2 regions of the Amedibacillus sp. YH-ame10 genome follow, and region 2 is predicted to be linked to the other one. Evidence: riboswitches for the same ligand, from Rfam matches in the RefSeq annotation. Region 2 holds a riboswitch; the other holds the start of a gene.
The links. A riboswitch is a leader RNA that binds a small molecule or an ion and turns the genes downstream of it on or off. The one in region 2 is predicted to bind lysine.

Region 1: another riboswitch for lysine. It lies ahead of lysA (diaminopimelate decarboxylase); the one in region 2 lies ahead of ACWG42_RS05965 (Na+/H+ antiporter NhaC family protein).

What each region holds. Positions count from the first base shown of each region.
Region 1 is NZ_JBSPFA010000004.1:6,101-14,497, forward strand. Features, by position in the region: gene ACWG42_RS02335 (glycoside hydrolase family 1 protein) at 1-174, opposite strand, end outside; gene ACWG42_RS02340 (PTS lactose/cellobiose transporter subunit IIA) at 186-530, opposite strand; gene ACWG42_RS02345 (PTS sugar transporter subunit IIC) at 564-1,820, opposite strand; gene ACWG42_RS02350 (PTS sugar transporter subunit IIB) at 1,940-2,293, opposite strand; gene ACWG42_RS02355 (BglG family transcription antiterminator) at 2,462-4,387, shown strand; gene ACWG42_RS02360 (HAD family hydrolase) at 4,384-5,214, shown strand; gene ACWG42_RS02365 (hypothetical protein) at 5,347-5,538, shown strand; lysine riboswitch at 5,761-5,926, shown strand; gene lysA (diaminopimelate decarboxylase) at 6,003-7,289, shown strand; gene ACWG42_RS02375 (aspartate kinase) at 7,286-8,397, shown strand, end outside.
Region 2 is NZ_JBSPFA010000011.1:5,384-13,780, forward strand. Features, by position in the region: gene ychF (redox-regulated ATPase YchF) at 31-1,134, shown strand; gene ACWG42_RS05965 (Na+/H+ antiporter NhaC family protein) at 1,151-2,647, opposite strand; lysine riboswitch at 2,713-2,886, opposite strand; gene ACWG42_RS05970 (GNAT family N-acetyltransferase) at 3,145-4,002, shown strand; gene ACWG42_RS05975 (LytR/AlgR family response regulator transcription factor) at 4,276-4,977, shown strand; gene ACWG42_RS05980 (GHKL domain-containing protein) at 5,030-5,866, shown strand; gene ACWG42_RS05985 (hypothetical protein) at 5,856-6,662, shown strand; gene ACWG42_RS05990 (WG repeat-containing protein) at 6,770-8,371, shown strand.

The DNA.
Region 1 (8,397 bases), on a different contig from region 2:
ATGATAATGATCACTTGCAATACTTGCATCTGCAAATCCTGTTTTCTTTGAATATTCAAGGTTTACAATATCTTGTTGAGAAGGTCCCTTCCCATCTTCCAATGCCGCTCCTTCTACTTGATAAGCACTGGTAGCTGCGCCCCACAAAAACCCCTTTGGAAAACCCTTATTCATGTTACTGCCTCCTATTTCTGTTCAATTTTTGTATTTAAAATTTGAAACATGTCAATTAATTCTGATGCTAGTTTTGCCTCAGACATAATGGTCATAATAGTATCCTGAGCGTGAGCAAACAATAGACATGGTGTATACTGTTGTCCTCTCGTTTCATTTTGAATGACTCCAGTTTGTGCAATATGCGCTTGATGGATACATTCTTTGGCCTCTTCTTGACAACGCTTTGCACCATCAAAATCAAACTTTTTAGCACATGCTAGTGCTTCCTCTGTTTTGATTCTAGCATCGCCTGCATGCAATATAATCTGCATTGCTACTTGAATTAATTCGTTGTCTTCTATGTGTTCACCCATATCGGTTACCTACCTTTCTACTTCCTATGCTATCTAGCTTTGTGCAGATTCATTAAGATCTGCTTGTTCTTCTACTAAACACTCTTTTTCATATACTTTAAAGAATGGATACCAGATAAATAAATATACAATAAATAATACAATCGCCCATAAGATACCTCTTACGTCTTGTGTAATCATTACAGTTGAAATTGGTACTGGAACTTGTCCTACTTGGTTAAGCGTTGCTGGAATATTCAACCATCCAAGACTCATTACTGTATATACAATCACTGGCCCTACAATCGCATTGATCCACATTGGTAACATCAGAATTGGATTAAATACAATTGGTGCACCAAACATAATTGGTTCATTGATATTAAAGATAGATGGTCCAATGAAGATACGACCCATAGTTTTTAATTTTTTTGATTTTGAGAATAGCATTAAACAGTTAAGACCTAAGGTAGCTCCCATTCCACCCATTGTTACAAGGGCTGCTGTAAATACTGTTTCACTAGTCGCAATGTTTCTAGCTACTTCACCAGCTGCTACTGCATCGATATTTGCTTGAATACCAGCTAAGAAGATTGGTGTTGTTACGGCTCCAAATAACCAAGATGAAATACCCATAGAGTATAATACTGCTGGTATGAAACATAACAATACAAATCCTGGTAAAGTCTGTCCAAAACTTGCTAATGGTGAGAACACCCATACAACAAATTCAAAGATATCTACTTTTAAGTTCATTGTTAAAACCATTGAGATACCTAATGCAATGACTGTAGGTACTATATAATTGATCCAACCAGATACGAAATCTGGAATACTAGTACTATTCTCTAATACGTGTAATTTTGAATAAAGATTGAAGATAATGGAGGTAAATAACCCCGCAAACATACCTACAGCGATTCCAGTTGCTCCCATTCTCCCACCTAGAATCACCATATTTCCTGCTTCATTGGTTTCTGGCATGATAAACATGAGAAATACTGCAATGGCAACTAATCCACAATTGGTTGTATAGAAAGGTTTATTTAATTTTTCCATAACCTGCTGTGCTACCATAAATGAAATAATTAATGATATAAGACCGAAACTATAATCTGCAATTGGTCCTAAATTTGGAAGTGCAGGGATATAAGAACGGAATACGTTATAGAAATAAATCAGTGATCCTGTTAAGATAAAAGGAATTACTTTTTGCATGGAGCTTGATACTGCCGCAATCCAAGGACGACTGCATATTTCATTCATTTTTGGGGCAAATTTGTTTGCTAACCAGTCCATAAATTTTTTCATAAATTTTCTCCTTCAATTTTCTTTTTTATTTCTATAAAACCGTGTATAATAGGTTTATAGAAATAACTTGTCCAAAGTGATTTCTTGAGAGCTAAGTGTGCGCTTAGCTCTTTCTTTTTTTACTTTTCTTCGATTGTTTTGATTGCATAATCCAAAAGGGCTTCTCCATTTAACATGGCATAGATATCTTTCGGAATTGCGCATACACATACATTGTACGGATCTGCCATCTTTTTGAATTCAGGTAGTTCTCCTGCATAATGAGGACCTACCATCAATACATCGATGGAACTCATATAGCTGGCAATATCAGAATGACTACGTGCTTCAATGTTCACATCAAGTTTTTTCTTCTTTGCTGCTTTTCTAGCGGCATTTGCTAAGAATCCACTGGACATACCAGCTCCGCAACATAATAGGATACGAATGGTTTCCATGATTTCTCCTTTCTGCGTTCGTTTGCTTACACCCATATTATCTACCTACTTGCACTTTGCCTCAACTTGATATTTGCACCATACGGGGAAAGTTATAAGAAGATGAAATTGCCCCATGTGGTGCAATAAATCAGTTGTATAGGTAATTTATTATCTATATAATAGAATTAGATTATCATCGCAGAATAGGTAGAGGTGAACATAATGAAAAAGAAACATCGAGAACTTTTGGAATATCTTTTAAATACTCACTCCACAATTACAAGTAAAGAATTGGCGAATGCGTTGCACATATCTGCTCGTTCTGTAAAAAATTATGTTTTGGAAATCAATCTTCTATCCAATGAAAAAGTAATTCTTTCTTCAAAGAGTGGTTACCAAGTACATGCACAAGCGGCGCATAAAGTATTAGCTCCAGAAGAAGAACAAATACCTCAAACTTGGGAAGAGCGTTCCTTATATATCATCAAGCAATTGATGTTAGAACATTCCTCTCATGTGGATATCTATTCTTTATGTGAGGAGCTTTTTGTTGGCTACTCCACATTAAAAGCCGATATTGCTAAGATGAACAAAGCATATACAAACTTTAATGTACATTTTGCATGTGAAAATGATGCAATTTATATACGTGGAGATGAAAAAAACATACGGAAACTTATCAGTTATCTCGTACAAGAAGAAACTAGCCAACAACTCGTTGATCTATCCATATTGAAAGAGAGCTTCCATGCCATTGAAATTGATAAAGTTGCCAGTATCATACGCAAAACATTTCAGAAATACAATTACTATATCAATGATTTTTCTTTCGTGAATCTATTGTTGCATTTTGTAATTATCATTGATCGTATCCAAAATGGAAATGTTGTAATATCTAAGGACGATGAATTTATCATTGAGAGTGCACATGAACAAGCATTGATAGAAGAACTATGTGAGCACCTAGATGAATGTTTTGAAATTCATTTGACACCTAGTGAACGTTTTGAAATCTATATGTTATTTAAAACGAATGCAAATTATTCTCTTCCAAATTCCGATGATACATTACGTAAAATCGTAGGAGATGAAATCCTAAAGGAAACCAAACATATTGCAGACAAAGTAAATGAAGATTATTATATTGATTTACATACAGAAGGTTTTCTAACTCCTTTTTCATTGCATATTAAAAATCTAATTGTTCGTGCTCAAAATAAAACGTATACTAAAAATCCAATGGCAGAATCCATTAAGAATACTTGTCCTACGGTCTATGACATTGCGATCAATATTTCTTTAGAACTTATGGAACATTACCATATTCATATCAATGAAGATGAAGTTGCCTTCCTTGCGCTGCATATTGGTGCTGAAATCGAACGACAGAAATCCAATGATGCAAAGATACAATGTGTTTTATTGTGTCCTGACTATATGCAACTTACCTCTGAACTTTATAACCAATTGTTGATCAATTTTGGAAATCAGATCAATATTATAAAAACGATTTCCTTTGAAGATGAATTAAAGGGATTGTCTTATCAGATGGTGATTTCTACCATCGCAATCCATCGAAAACTGCATCATCAAATCTGTATGATTCCTCCTCTTTCAACACGCTTAAATCTTGCGTCCATTCAAACTGCCATTGATGCTTGTAAGGCAAATGAAAAACGTTATATTTTGAAAAAAAACTTCAAAGAGTTTTTCTTTAAAGAACTGTTCATGATAACGCAAGAACAAAAAACACGTGATGATATTCTGCATACCTTAACAAATAAAATGGTCGCGTTAGAATTCGTAGATCATGATTTTGAAAACAACGTCATGGTTAGAGAAACTGCAGCCTCTACTGCTTTTGGCAATATCGCAATTCCTCATTCTATGAAAATGGAGGCTATGAAAACTTGTATTGGAGTTGTCATATCTCCAACAGGAGTGCTTTGGGATGAACATCTAGTCCATGTCATTTTATTAGTAGCGATCAATAAAATTGATAAACGCATCTTCCATGATTTATATGAAACTCTTGTTCTATTGTTTAGTGAACAAAGTATGATTGAGCAGGCGAAAGATTGTCGTAATTTTAAAGACTTCGAAAATCTAGTCTATGCCAATATATCCTCTTTGGAGAGTGAATCATGAAGTGTATATTTTTAGATATCGATGGTACTTTGTTGGACCATGAAGTAGGGATACTGGAATCAAGCAAAATCGCTATAAAGGAAGCACGTGCAAATGGTCATAAAGTTTGCTTGGCAACGGGAAGAGCAAAGCCAGAGGTGGCACAAGATTTACTAGATTTAGGATTTGATGGCTTTATTTTTTCTTGTGGAAGTTATGTGGAAACAAGAGATACACTCTTATTTCAAGAAGTTATGAACAAAAAAGATATTGTAGATGTTATTAAACTATTACAAAAACATCATGTAGGATTCAATCTTGAAGGGATACGAGATTCCTTCTTAGATGAGACGGGGTTCTCCTTCTTTCACGATTTATTTAAAAATGAAATGGATATGAATAGTGAATTAGCTAGACAATATATGGCAAGTGTTCATATGTTACCCTATCAACAATTTCAGGATAAAGATTATGAACAAATTTTAAAGATTGCTATTTTTGCGAAAGAGCAGAATGCCTGTCGAATAGTTCAAGAAAATTTATCTTCTCACTTGAAATTGACGTTGCATGGCGTGGATGAAAACCCTATTATCAATGGAGAAATTACGTGTGCCCATATTTCTAAAGCAACGGGTATGGATATCCTACTTGATTATTTCCATATTCCTGTTTGTGATACCATTGCGATTGGAGATAGTATGAACGATGTAGATATGATTTTACATGCACATTGTGGAGTCGCCATGGCAAATGCAAATAAGGAATTGATTCGATTAAGTGATGAACAAACGACCTCTAGTAAGGAAGATGGAATTTATCATTGTTTCAAAAAACATGGTATCATTTGAGAACGGAGAGTAATACCGTTCTTTTTTCTTTATATAAACTTTATTACGGTTTTGTTAGAAATCAACAATTTTAAAAAGCTTATGGTATAATATGGATACAAATTTAACAATGTAGTGTGGAGGGGTGAGAAGATGGATCAGGAGAATCTCCATTCGCAAGAAAAACACCTAGATGACAAACAACAACAAGAAATATTCGATGTCATGCGAAATGAAAATGAAGATGTCTTCAATGAAGTCTTTACCTTTCGAACGGTCTTATTTACTGCGATTATATTAGGGATTGTAATTTTAGTATTTTACTTTCTAGGATCCTTGAGATGAGGCATAGGCTTCATCTTTTTTATTTGTAAGAGAAATGATGCTCACATTTACATTTTCTTAACAAGAATGTTTATTTCTGTATGTATTGATTACATGGTTCATGGTACTATAGTTGAGAGAAACCTCTATTGAATATGTAACATTTTTCAGAATTTATGAAATAATGGGCATTTCTTTCATATAACTATTGTTTTTTTGCATAGATAGTGTTATGATACGTGTGAATTTGATAGAGGTGCGAATGCGACAATATCTTAGGGAACCGGCAGGTAACGATCTAAGATAGAAGCAAATTTGCCGAACTGTTTTCTTAGGCATAGGAAAATGGTGGGTCTATGGAGAATATCCGTAGAACTGTCTACAGTACTGTAGATGTGCTATCTTACTTTCCAATCGATATAAAGCGATAGTCAGTAAGTGATGCATTTCTACTTACTGACTTTTTATATAGATGAGGTGACCTTATGGACAAGAACGTATTAGAAATATCTGGTGTATCTGTTGAACAGTTGGCAAATACTTGCCGTACACCATTGTACATTTATGATGAAAACAAAATTACTGTGAAAATGAGTCAATTCTATGAACTTTTTCAAAGTGATGAGTTCGAAACGGAAGTACTATATGCATCTAAGGCTTTTACTTGTAAGGCTTTGATTGAGTTAGTAAGTGCTTATGGATTGTGTTTAGATGTTGTAAGTGGTGGAGAATTATTTACTGCGAAACAAGCAAACTTTCCAATGGAACGTGTGTATTTCCATGGAAATAACAAATCTTATGAAGAACTTCAAATGGCTTTAACTTATGGAGTTGGTACCATTGTGGTGGATAACGCTATGGAATGCGAAATGCTAGTACAGGCAGTTCGTCAAAGTGGGAAATCAATTAAAACAATGTTGCGTGTGAATCCAGGAGTGGAAGCACATACGCATAAATATATTGTAACTGCACATTTGGATAGTAAGTTTGGAACTTCTATAACTATGAAACAACAAATTGCGGATATGATCAAAACATTAACATCTACACCACAGATTACATTTGAAGGATTCCATTCTCATATCGGATCTCAAATCTTTGATAAAGATGCTTATGTTGCGGAAATACAAACACTTGCGAAGTTTGTAGATGATATGCAAAAAGAATATAGCTTAGAAATTCACGCTTTAAATCTTGGTGGTGGATTTGCGGCATATTACACAAGTGATGATCATCCAATTCCTTTACAGGAAGTATGCAAAACAATCCTTACAACTTGTAAAGAAGAGAAAGCGAAATATAACCTTTCTTTAACTAAGATTATGATTGAACCAGGACGTAGCATTGTGGCTGAAGCTGGTTCTACCTTATATCGCATTGGGTATCAAAAAGAAACAGAAAATAAAAAATATATCTTTGTGGATGGTGGGATGAGCGATAACATTCGTCCTGCATTATATCAAGCAGCGTATGCTTGTGATATTGCGAACCGTATGAACGAAGAAAAAATAGAAAAAGTAACAGTTGCAGGAAAATGTTGTGAGTCTGGAGATATCCTTATTGAAGATGTAATGTTACCAAAGGCTCAACAAAATGATTTATTGATCCTTTATACAACTGGTGCTTATGGATACAGTATGGCAAGTAACTATAATCGTCTATCAAAACCTGCCGTGGTTTTTGTGAAAGATGGCAAAGCAAGAGTGGTTGTGAAAAGAGAAAGCTTTGAAGATTTATGTGATTTGGAATGTGATGAGGCAATTAATGTATGAATGTAGTAGAGAAGTATGGTGGAACAAGCGTAGGGACGATTGATCAAATTAAGGCAATTGCCGCTCATGCTGTAGAGATGAAACGCGCTGGACATAATGTAATTATTGTGGCGAGTGCCATGGGGAAAACAACAAATAAGCTGATTGAAATGGCAAATGAAATTGGTAGTACAAATGAGCGTGAAATGGATTCTTTGTTGTCTACAGGAGAACAACGTACCATTACTTTATTGGCGATGGCCATTGATGCTTTGGGTGTAAGTGCTATTTCATTAACGGGATATCAGTGTGGTTTTATCACAAGCAATCATCATGCACATGCACGTATTAAAGATATTGAAATTAGTACACTGCAAAAGCATTTGGATGATGGAAAAGTGGTTGTAGTTGCTGGATTTCAGGGTGCTACAGAACATGGTGAAATAACGACTCTTGGAAGAGGAGGTTCTGATACTACTGCGGTAGCGTTGGCAGCGAAACTTGGATGGGAATGTCGTATCTATACGGATGTAAACGGGGTGTATACCATTGATCCAAGAATGTATAAACAAGCAAAGTTACTACATGAAATTACCTATAACGAAATGATGCAGATGGCTTGCCTTGGTGCTGGTGTCTTAGAGACAAGAAGTGTAGAACTTGCTAGTAAATATGGAGTTAAATTATTTTTAGGAAAAGCTTTGGAAAAAGATGAGAGAAAAGGAACGTATATTATGGAGACAACAAAGAACTTAGAAGATATGCCTATTACCGGCATCAGTGTAAAAGATGATTATGCGATTATGCGTGTCAACGAATTGCCAAACGATGGTGTATTCTTAGGAGAATTGTTTCGCATGATAGCGGACTTAGATATCAACCTTGATACAATTTCTCAGCATTTGACACACGATGGAAAAGTAAACTTTCAATTCTATTGTAATACAAAACAAAGTGATGTCATCGTTAAGAACATTGATAAACTAAATTCAAAATATCCAATTTCAAGATTGTTGGGATTTGTGAAATTATCTGTTATTGGAGTAGGAATTTCTACTCATAGCGGGATTGCCGCAAAGGTATTAACAACGTTAAGTGAACATCAAATCCCTTACTATATGATTACTTC
Region 2 (8,397 bases):
TGTAACCATTGAATTGAGAGGAATGATGATATGCCATTAACAGCAGGAATCGTAGGTTTGCCAAATGTTGGAAAGTCTACATTATTTAACGCCATAACAAAATCACAAGTGGAGGCAGCAAACTATCCATTTGCGACGATACAACCAAACGTAGGAGTCGTAGAAGTACCTGATCATAGAATTGATCGCTTGGTAGAATTGTTTCATCCAAAAAAGACGATTTATACAACATTTGAATTTACCGATATTGCGGGTCTTGTAAAAGGTGCTAGTAAAGGTGAAGGGTTGGGAAATCAATTCTTAAGTAACATTCGATTAACGGATGCAATCTGTCATGTTGTACGTTGTTTTGATGATGCTAATATTACACACGTAGAAGGGGATGTAGATCCTATTCGCGATATTGAAATTATCAATTTAGAACTAATTCTAGCGGACTTACAAACAGTAGAAAATCGTTTAGGTAAAATTGAACGTAAAGCCATGACAAATAAAGATAAAGATGCTATAAAAGAGGTTGCAGTTTTAAAGAAATTGCAAGAGGCTTTAGTGGCAGCAAGTCCAGCACGAAGTGTAGAACTGAATGAAGATGAGCTATTTATTATCAAAGCTTTTAGTTTGTTAACACTAAAACCTATGATTTATATTGCGAATATGTCAGAAGAAGAAATTTCTAATCCTGATGAAAATCCATATTATGTCAAGGTGAAAGAATTTGCGAAAGCAGAAAACAATCAAGTTGTCGCGATTTGTGCAAAGATTGAAGAAGAATTATCTTCTTTGGATGCAGAAGAAAAAACTGAGTTCTTAAATGATTTAGGAATTGCGGAAAGTGGTTTAGATAAGGTTGTGAAAGCAGCTTACAATATCCTTGATTTATGTACATTCCTTACAGCTGGAGAAGATGAATGCCGTGCATGGACATTCAAAAAAGGAATGATGGCTCCTCAATGTGCAGGTGTTATTCATACCGATTTTGAAAAAGGATTCATTCGTGCAGAATGTTACAAGTTTGATGATATTGATGCGTTAGAAACAGAGCTTGCTGTAAAAGAAGCAGGTAAACTTCGTTTAGAGGGTAAAGAATATGTTGTGCAAGACGGAGATGTATTGCATTTTAGATTTAACGTATAAATGAAAAAGGAAGCGGTTATCGCTTCCTTTTCTTTAGTTTCCATACAATTTTATTCACAATTACCATTGTAATTAAAGCTACAATAAAGGTGATATAAACGTTCTTAGTAAATCCGGCAACAAGATATCCAACCACACAAGAAACAGCGACAATCAAAGCGTATGGTGTCTGTGTGGTGACATGATTAATATGATTACACTGTGCACCAGCTGATGCCATTATGGTCGTATCCGAAATAGGAGAAATATGATCTCCACAAACAGCACCCGCAAGAATAGAAGATATACAAATTACTAATAAAGGTTCTCCTTCCGCAAAGATAGCAGTCACAATAGGAATCAAAATACCAAAGGTACCCCAAGAAGTACCAGTAGAAAAAGCCAAAGCAGCTGCGGCAATAAATAAGATTGCGGGTAAGATTGCGGAAGATATACTCGCATGTTTTAAAAGTTCAGACACAAATATACCTGCTTCAAGTTTGGTAGAAACAAGGTCACCTAATGTCCAAGCTAGTATTAATATGATAATGGCAGGAACCATCATTTTAAACCCTTGTGGAATACAGTCTGCGAAATCTTGATAACGAATAATACGACGAGGAATATACAATAAGAATGTAAAAATCAAAGTAAAGAACGATCCTAATACAAGAGCACTAGATGCATCACAATTTGTAAAGGCAGTAATAAAATCAACACCCTCGAAAAATCCCCCAGTATAAATCATAGCTGTAACACAAGCAATGATTAAGAATAGAACAGGCAGAACCAAATCTAATACTTTTCCTTTATCCGATGTAGGTATTTCTTCATTATTTTGATAATCATGTAGACCAAAGTGAACATCCCCTAATGCAGCACAATTCTCGTTCTCTTCCATTTTACCAAAATCAAAGTCATTACGTATAACATGAATCACCATTATGATAGTTAATAATGCATATAAATTATAAGGAATGGTACTAAGGAATAATGTGAATCCATCACCGCTCGTATATCCACTTACTGCTGCAGCCCAACTAGAAATAGGCGCAATGATACAAATCGGCGCAGCCGTAGAATCAATAATATAAGCAAGCTTAGCACGTGATATCTTAAAGGAATCACTCACTTCACGCATAATATTCCCAACGGTTAAACAATTGAAGTAATCATCTACAAATATAAAAGAACCAAGAGCAAACGTTGCATATAATGCGCCATGCTTTGTATGTATCTTTTTATTCGCCCAAGCGCCATATGCTTTACTTCCACCTGCACGATTCATCAAAGAAACAATCATACCTAGAAATACAAGGAAAATAAGAATTCCTATATTCCAAGTATCTCCTAAATTTTCACCCATCGTATCAAAGATAACGTGTGTTGCGTCTAGTACTTGAAACCCACTTACTAGTAACGCCCCTGATACAATCCCTATAAATAAGGATAAGTACACTTCTTTGGTAATCAGTGCTAAAGCAATCGCTATAATTGGTGGTAATAGCGAGAAAAATGTTGCGGTAAACTCCATAAAATCATCTCCTCCATAAAAAAATGCCTTGTTGGACAGACTCCACCAAAGCATATAATTTCTATACTTTAGATAGCTCTCCACTTTATGTAAAGTGACAGTATTGTGCATGTTGTGCAAAATACCAGAAACATTGAATTGGTGTTCATATGTTTCTTCGGCAAATAACCCTTTCCATATTCACTGCCACCAAGCAGATGTGAAGATGTACTCTTGTGATTTGCGCCTCTATCAATTAACGTTGTTTAGACTACCATTATTCCAACGAAATGTCAATGGAAGTACTTGTAAATCAATATCCAGTTTACAATTTATGCTGTGCATGTTAATATAAAATCAACGAAAGGCAGGTGGTTTGTATGAAAAACCTAATAATAAAACAAAGGAAAGATACGAAACGCCTGTTTAATATAATCTAACAGTGTGTTTAGCATCCCTTCTTTGGGATGCTTTTTCTTTCCCTATGCAACAAACATAAATGGAAAGGATCATAAACAATGAAAACAACAACATGTAGTAAAGAATTTGTAGAATCGATGGTTTCTATGCCATCAAGTAGTGATGCACAAAATGAGTCCTTAAGACAAGAAATAAAAGAAGGATTTCCATTGGAAAAATGCTTTGTTAAAGTTCAGGATGAAAAGGTAGTATGTAGATTGATAATCTTCGAAGAAATGCACTATCTAGCACATTTCACAGTAGAAGATATACCTCAAGAGGAAGTCGATAGTTTCTTAAGCGATGTATTCGTACAATTACCTAGAAATGTGGAGTGGCGCTTAGACTTATATACAGATAAGATACATTATGAAAAAATATATATGGCTTGCCAAAGCTATGCAAATTTATGCATAGAAAGGGAGAGTTACACAATCAAACCGATAAGCAAGGATACCTCTGGTTATACATTTACAAGCGCGATGGATATGGAATATAAAGATGTATTAGAACTCATGATCAAAGCAAGTTCCACCACACTAGATATACTTCTTCAAAAAGAGTACAAAGATTTAGGATTACAGGAAGGTGTTGAAAGTACATTAAAAGAAATCCTAGAAGATAAGGACAGTAATAAATTTTTCCAAATCTTATTGGTACAGGATGTTCCTGTTGGATTCATCGCAATCAATGAGCTGGTGGAAGGTGTTGCGGGTATCACCTATATTGGAGTTATACCTGAGGAACAAGGGCATCATTATAGTAGCTTGTTATTAAATAAAGCGATAGATATTGCACATCATGCCAAAATAGATAAGCTAATTGGAGATATCGATGTTCATAATTTTGCAATTCGTAACAATTTAGTTAATGTTGGATTTCAAAAGGATTGCGAAGAGAAAGTGTTCATTCTTTAGTGAGTATTATGATATAGTATATATAGAGTTAGAAGCCTATCTCTAAATGTATACATTTAAAGATATATTGTTTTTTAAAGAATATATCTTTTTTTTATGATATTTTTTTTCTTTTTCAAATGAAAATATCATTTTTTCAAAGTATCGAAAGGTATACATTTATGATTGTCAAATATGACAAAATACGTGTTAAATATGACAATATATTATTCATAGATATCAAAATCTAGTAAAATGAAAAGGACAAGATAGAATCAAAGGGGAGGGATTTGTATGTATCAAATTGTACTATGTGATGATAATAAAGAACAGTTACAAAAACTAGAAGTTCTTGTGAAGCAAATAAATCATGAAGAGATTGAGATTATTTCATATACAAATGGGGAAGCTTTATTAAAAGATTTATCGAAGTTTCCTAAATCATGTATATTTATATTGGATATTATGCTTGATGGAATGGATGGAATAGAAATTGCGAAAAGGATAAATTCAGTAAATTCAAGAGCAAGTATCATATTTATAACGGCTTATTTGAATTTAGTAACAGATATTTATAATGTAGATCACTGTTTTTTTGTGTTGAAGTCCGAGTTGCAAACTCGTATAGAGTTTGCATTACAAAAGGCAATTGATCAACAAAATAAAAATAGGGAATTGCTTTCTATTCACCAAAACGGAAGCAGAGTGGTTTTTCATTTAGAAGATATTATATATTTTGAGAGAAAATTACGTGTTACATACATTGTATTAGAAGATGATGTAAAGAAAACGGCATTGAAGTTTGACTCTATTATTAAGCAATTACCACCTTATTTTCAAAGATGCCACAATAGTTATATTATAAATTTTAAAAAAATACAGAAACTAAGTAGAAATGTATGTGTGTTAAAAAATAATAATACTGTTCCTATTAGTAGAGCATATAGTAATCAGGTAAAAGAAAAATTTGAAACATATATCATAGAACTGGTCTAGAATGGAGTTATATTAAATGAATTCTTTTATACTTGAGAGGCGGATGCTTCGCTTGTTAACAATCATACAAGTTCTAATGCTTTTGTTTTTACTTGTTTTTAATTACTATATAAAGTCACTTATAGGAACATCGATTTACTATGTTGTCATCTTATCGCTTAGTTTTTTATCCTATTTTCTTCTTTATAAAATAGTGAAAGGTATTTTATTTAAGGCACAAGAAGATGCACAACAGCAAGCGTATATAAAACAAAGAGAATTGGTTGATGAACATTTTCTTGCGATGAAACAAAATGAAGAAAATCTACTTAAGTTAAAAGATGCGATTCTAACTAGAGCTATGCAAGACAGTACATTGTTAAAGAAAACAGAGGAAGAAAAAAAGGAATATTTGAATCATCTTATACTAAGTTTTAAAGGAATGAATAAATTATCAAACTGCCATAATAAAACGATTGATGCAATCTTATATAATAAGGCTCTTTTAGCAGAATCGCGAAGAGTGCCTTTTCATGTGACAGCGCTTATACCTGAAATCATTGGAATAGAACCTATTGATTTGATGTGCGTATTTACGAATCTATTGGATAATGCAATTGATGCGAATAAAAATGTAGATGTAAAATCTCGTTTTGTTCATGTACATACAAAAGTACAAGCGAACTATTTAATTATAAAAGTTGAAAATGCAAAGCCAATAAATCAAACCATCGTTGTAAAGAAACATGGAACAAGCAAGATGGATAAAGAGAATCACGGGCTAGGTATTTCAATAATACAAAATACATGTAAGAAAAACAAAGGGAATTTATATATCGAAGATCAAGGTACGAAGGTAATAATAAAGGCAGTGCTTCGAATAAAGGAGGATAAAGCATATGGCAAGTGAAAACTATGTGTATATCGCACAATTTTTTTATGTTATACAAAATATCGCGCGTATCTACTTCTTTACTTCTACGCTCGAATTAAAACATAATGATCTCAAACATAGAATTATAGCACTTATTGCTGTTTCTGCTTTAAACCAAACGCTTACGAATGTTATATTTGATAACTTTTTTTTGAAAATAGGGATAGATGTAATATTTACCACAGCATTGTTTAAAGTCATGTCTGTAGAGAAGTTATCTAAGATCATACTATACGTCATGTTGTTATTAAATTTGGAAATGATATATGAGTTAGTAATTTCATTTTCTGTAATAGTTACAATTGGTCCTAATGCATTTCATAGTGATTCTTATATATTTAATATTATTCTTCAGATGTATTTTACCTTTATGTTTTCTATGGTTGTTGTGGTAGCAGCTAATGTGTTAAAAAAGAAAACTTTTCAAATTAGTTTTAAGTTAGCAGTTTTGGTTGCGTGTCTTTCTGCTCTTCAATCTTCTGTCATGCTAACTGTTAGTTATGGAGTGTATTTAAAGGTTACTACAGAACGGTTGATATTGCCCGTTATAGGCGCATTACTCTCTTATCTAGTACTTAAGATAATTATGAAACGTATATATATGGAATATAAATATAAAAAGAATGTTGCATATTTTGTAGAACAGTACGAAGAATCATTAGAGAAATATATTGAATTGAAAGAACACGATGAAGAGATTAGTTATCTAAGACATGAAATTTTAAACCAATTAGATACTTTAGAAGCGAGCACCTTTATTTGTCATGAATGATAAATGATTCCAAATATTACATCTTATGTGTTATGTATGCGTGATAAATAGAATTTTATAGTATATAAATCTATAATTTATAATGTATAGCACAGGAGGGTGTTCTAATGAAAAGGAAAAGTTTGAAAATATTTGTTTTAGGTTTATCAGTGGCAATGGGAATTTCAATGTTAGTAGGTTGTTCAAGTGAAGGAGGGAGTAGTAGTACAAGTGTAAGTAGTAATAAACTTAATATAGCAGTTAAAGATAAGTATGTTGTAAATTCAAAAGATAATAAATATGGGCTCATGAGTTTTGATAAGAAACAAGTGATTCCTTTTAAGTATGATTATTTAGGGTATTTGTCATCAGCTGATTTATTTATTGCACAAAAAGACGGGAAATATGGTGTGATTGATATAGATGAGAAGGAAATCTTGCCTTTTAAATACTCTTCAATAGGTATGAACGATACCAAAGACAAACTATATGCTTCTGATTATAAAACAACTACTGTATTTAACTTAGATGGAAAAAAAGTTAAATCTCTTAACTATGGATCTGTTTGGGATAGTGGTAAAGGTAGTGCAATCGTTGGGAAAGATATAAAGGAAGCAGATTATCGTTTAAATGGAAAATTTGGTTTGATTGATGAATCTGAAAAAGAAATTTTAAAACCAGAGTATTCATGTTTGCTTTTTATTCGTGAATACGATAAAGAAACAAATGGAACTAAGTATTTATCCGTTTATGCAGAGAAAGATGGCAAAGCTGGAATTTTTAGTTTGGAAGGTGAAGTCATCATCCCGATGGAATATAATAGTACAAATAAATTAGACACGGGGAATGAACAATTTTATGTAACCTATAATGGATATACACAAAGTTACTTTGTTAACAAAGGTGAGAAATATGGTGTATTAGATAAGAGCGGAAAACAAATTATAGAGACAAAATATGATTCTATTCGTGGAGACCATAACGGGTATATTGCGACCTTAGATGAAAAAGATACAGTCTATGATTTAAAAGGGAATGTTATGTTATCCGATGACACAATAGATGTTGTGAGAATTTCTGATAATGGTCTTATTTCTGTGGTGAAGGATGATGAAAGTTATTATGTTGATTCAAAAGGTAATAAAGTTGAAATTAAAGGTTTGAAAAATAAAGAGCATATCTTGACTTTAGGAGCTTTTGATGAATTAGGTAATGCATATTTAAGATATGGTGTATCGGATAGCATAGAAGTTGCAATGATAAATGAAGAAGGGGATACTGTTATTGGACCATTTAAAGAAGATGAAAATATGATGATAAACATTTTTAAAATTGGGAATATCAATGAAAACTCTTATTTCACTGACGTTGTTTTAATAAATGAACCAAATTTGAAGAATAATTCGGACTATGTAGTAGAAGTAAGAGAACCTGATAAAAACGATGTTTACCAAACGGTGAATTCAACTTTATATGATAAGACGGGAAAGAAAAAGAATGAGTTTAAAGGTACGATTAGCTATTATGAAGCTTCAGAAGACCTTTATGACATTTATATAAAGAAGAATGAAGGATATTTGCATGGACTAATGAACCGTGATGGAAAGGCGGTTGTAGAACCAATCTATGATTATATATCTACTTTTTATGATGATTATCTAGTTGCTCAAAAAGGAGATAAGCATTGCTTGTTAGATAAAGGGACTGGTAAAGTTGTAATAGAGTATTAGATTTTATAGTTTCTTACATTATTATA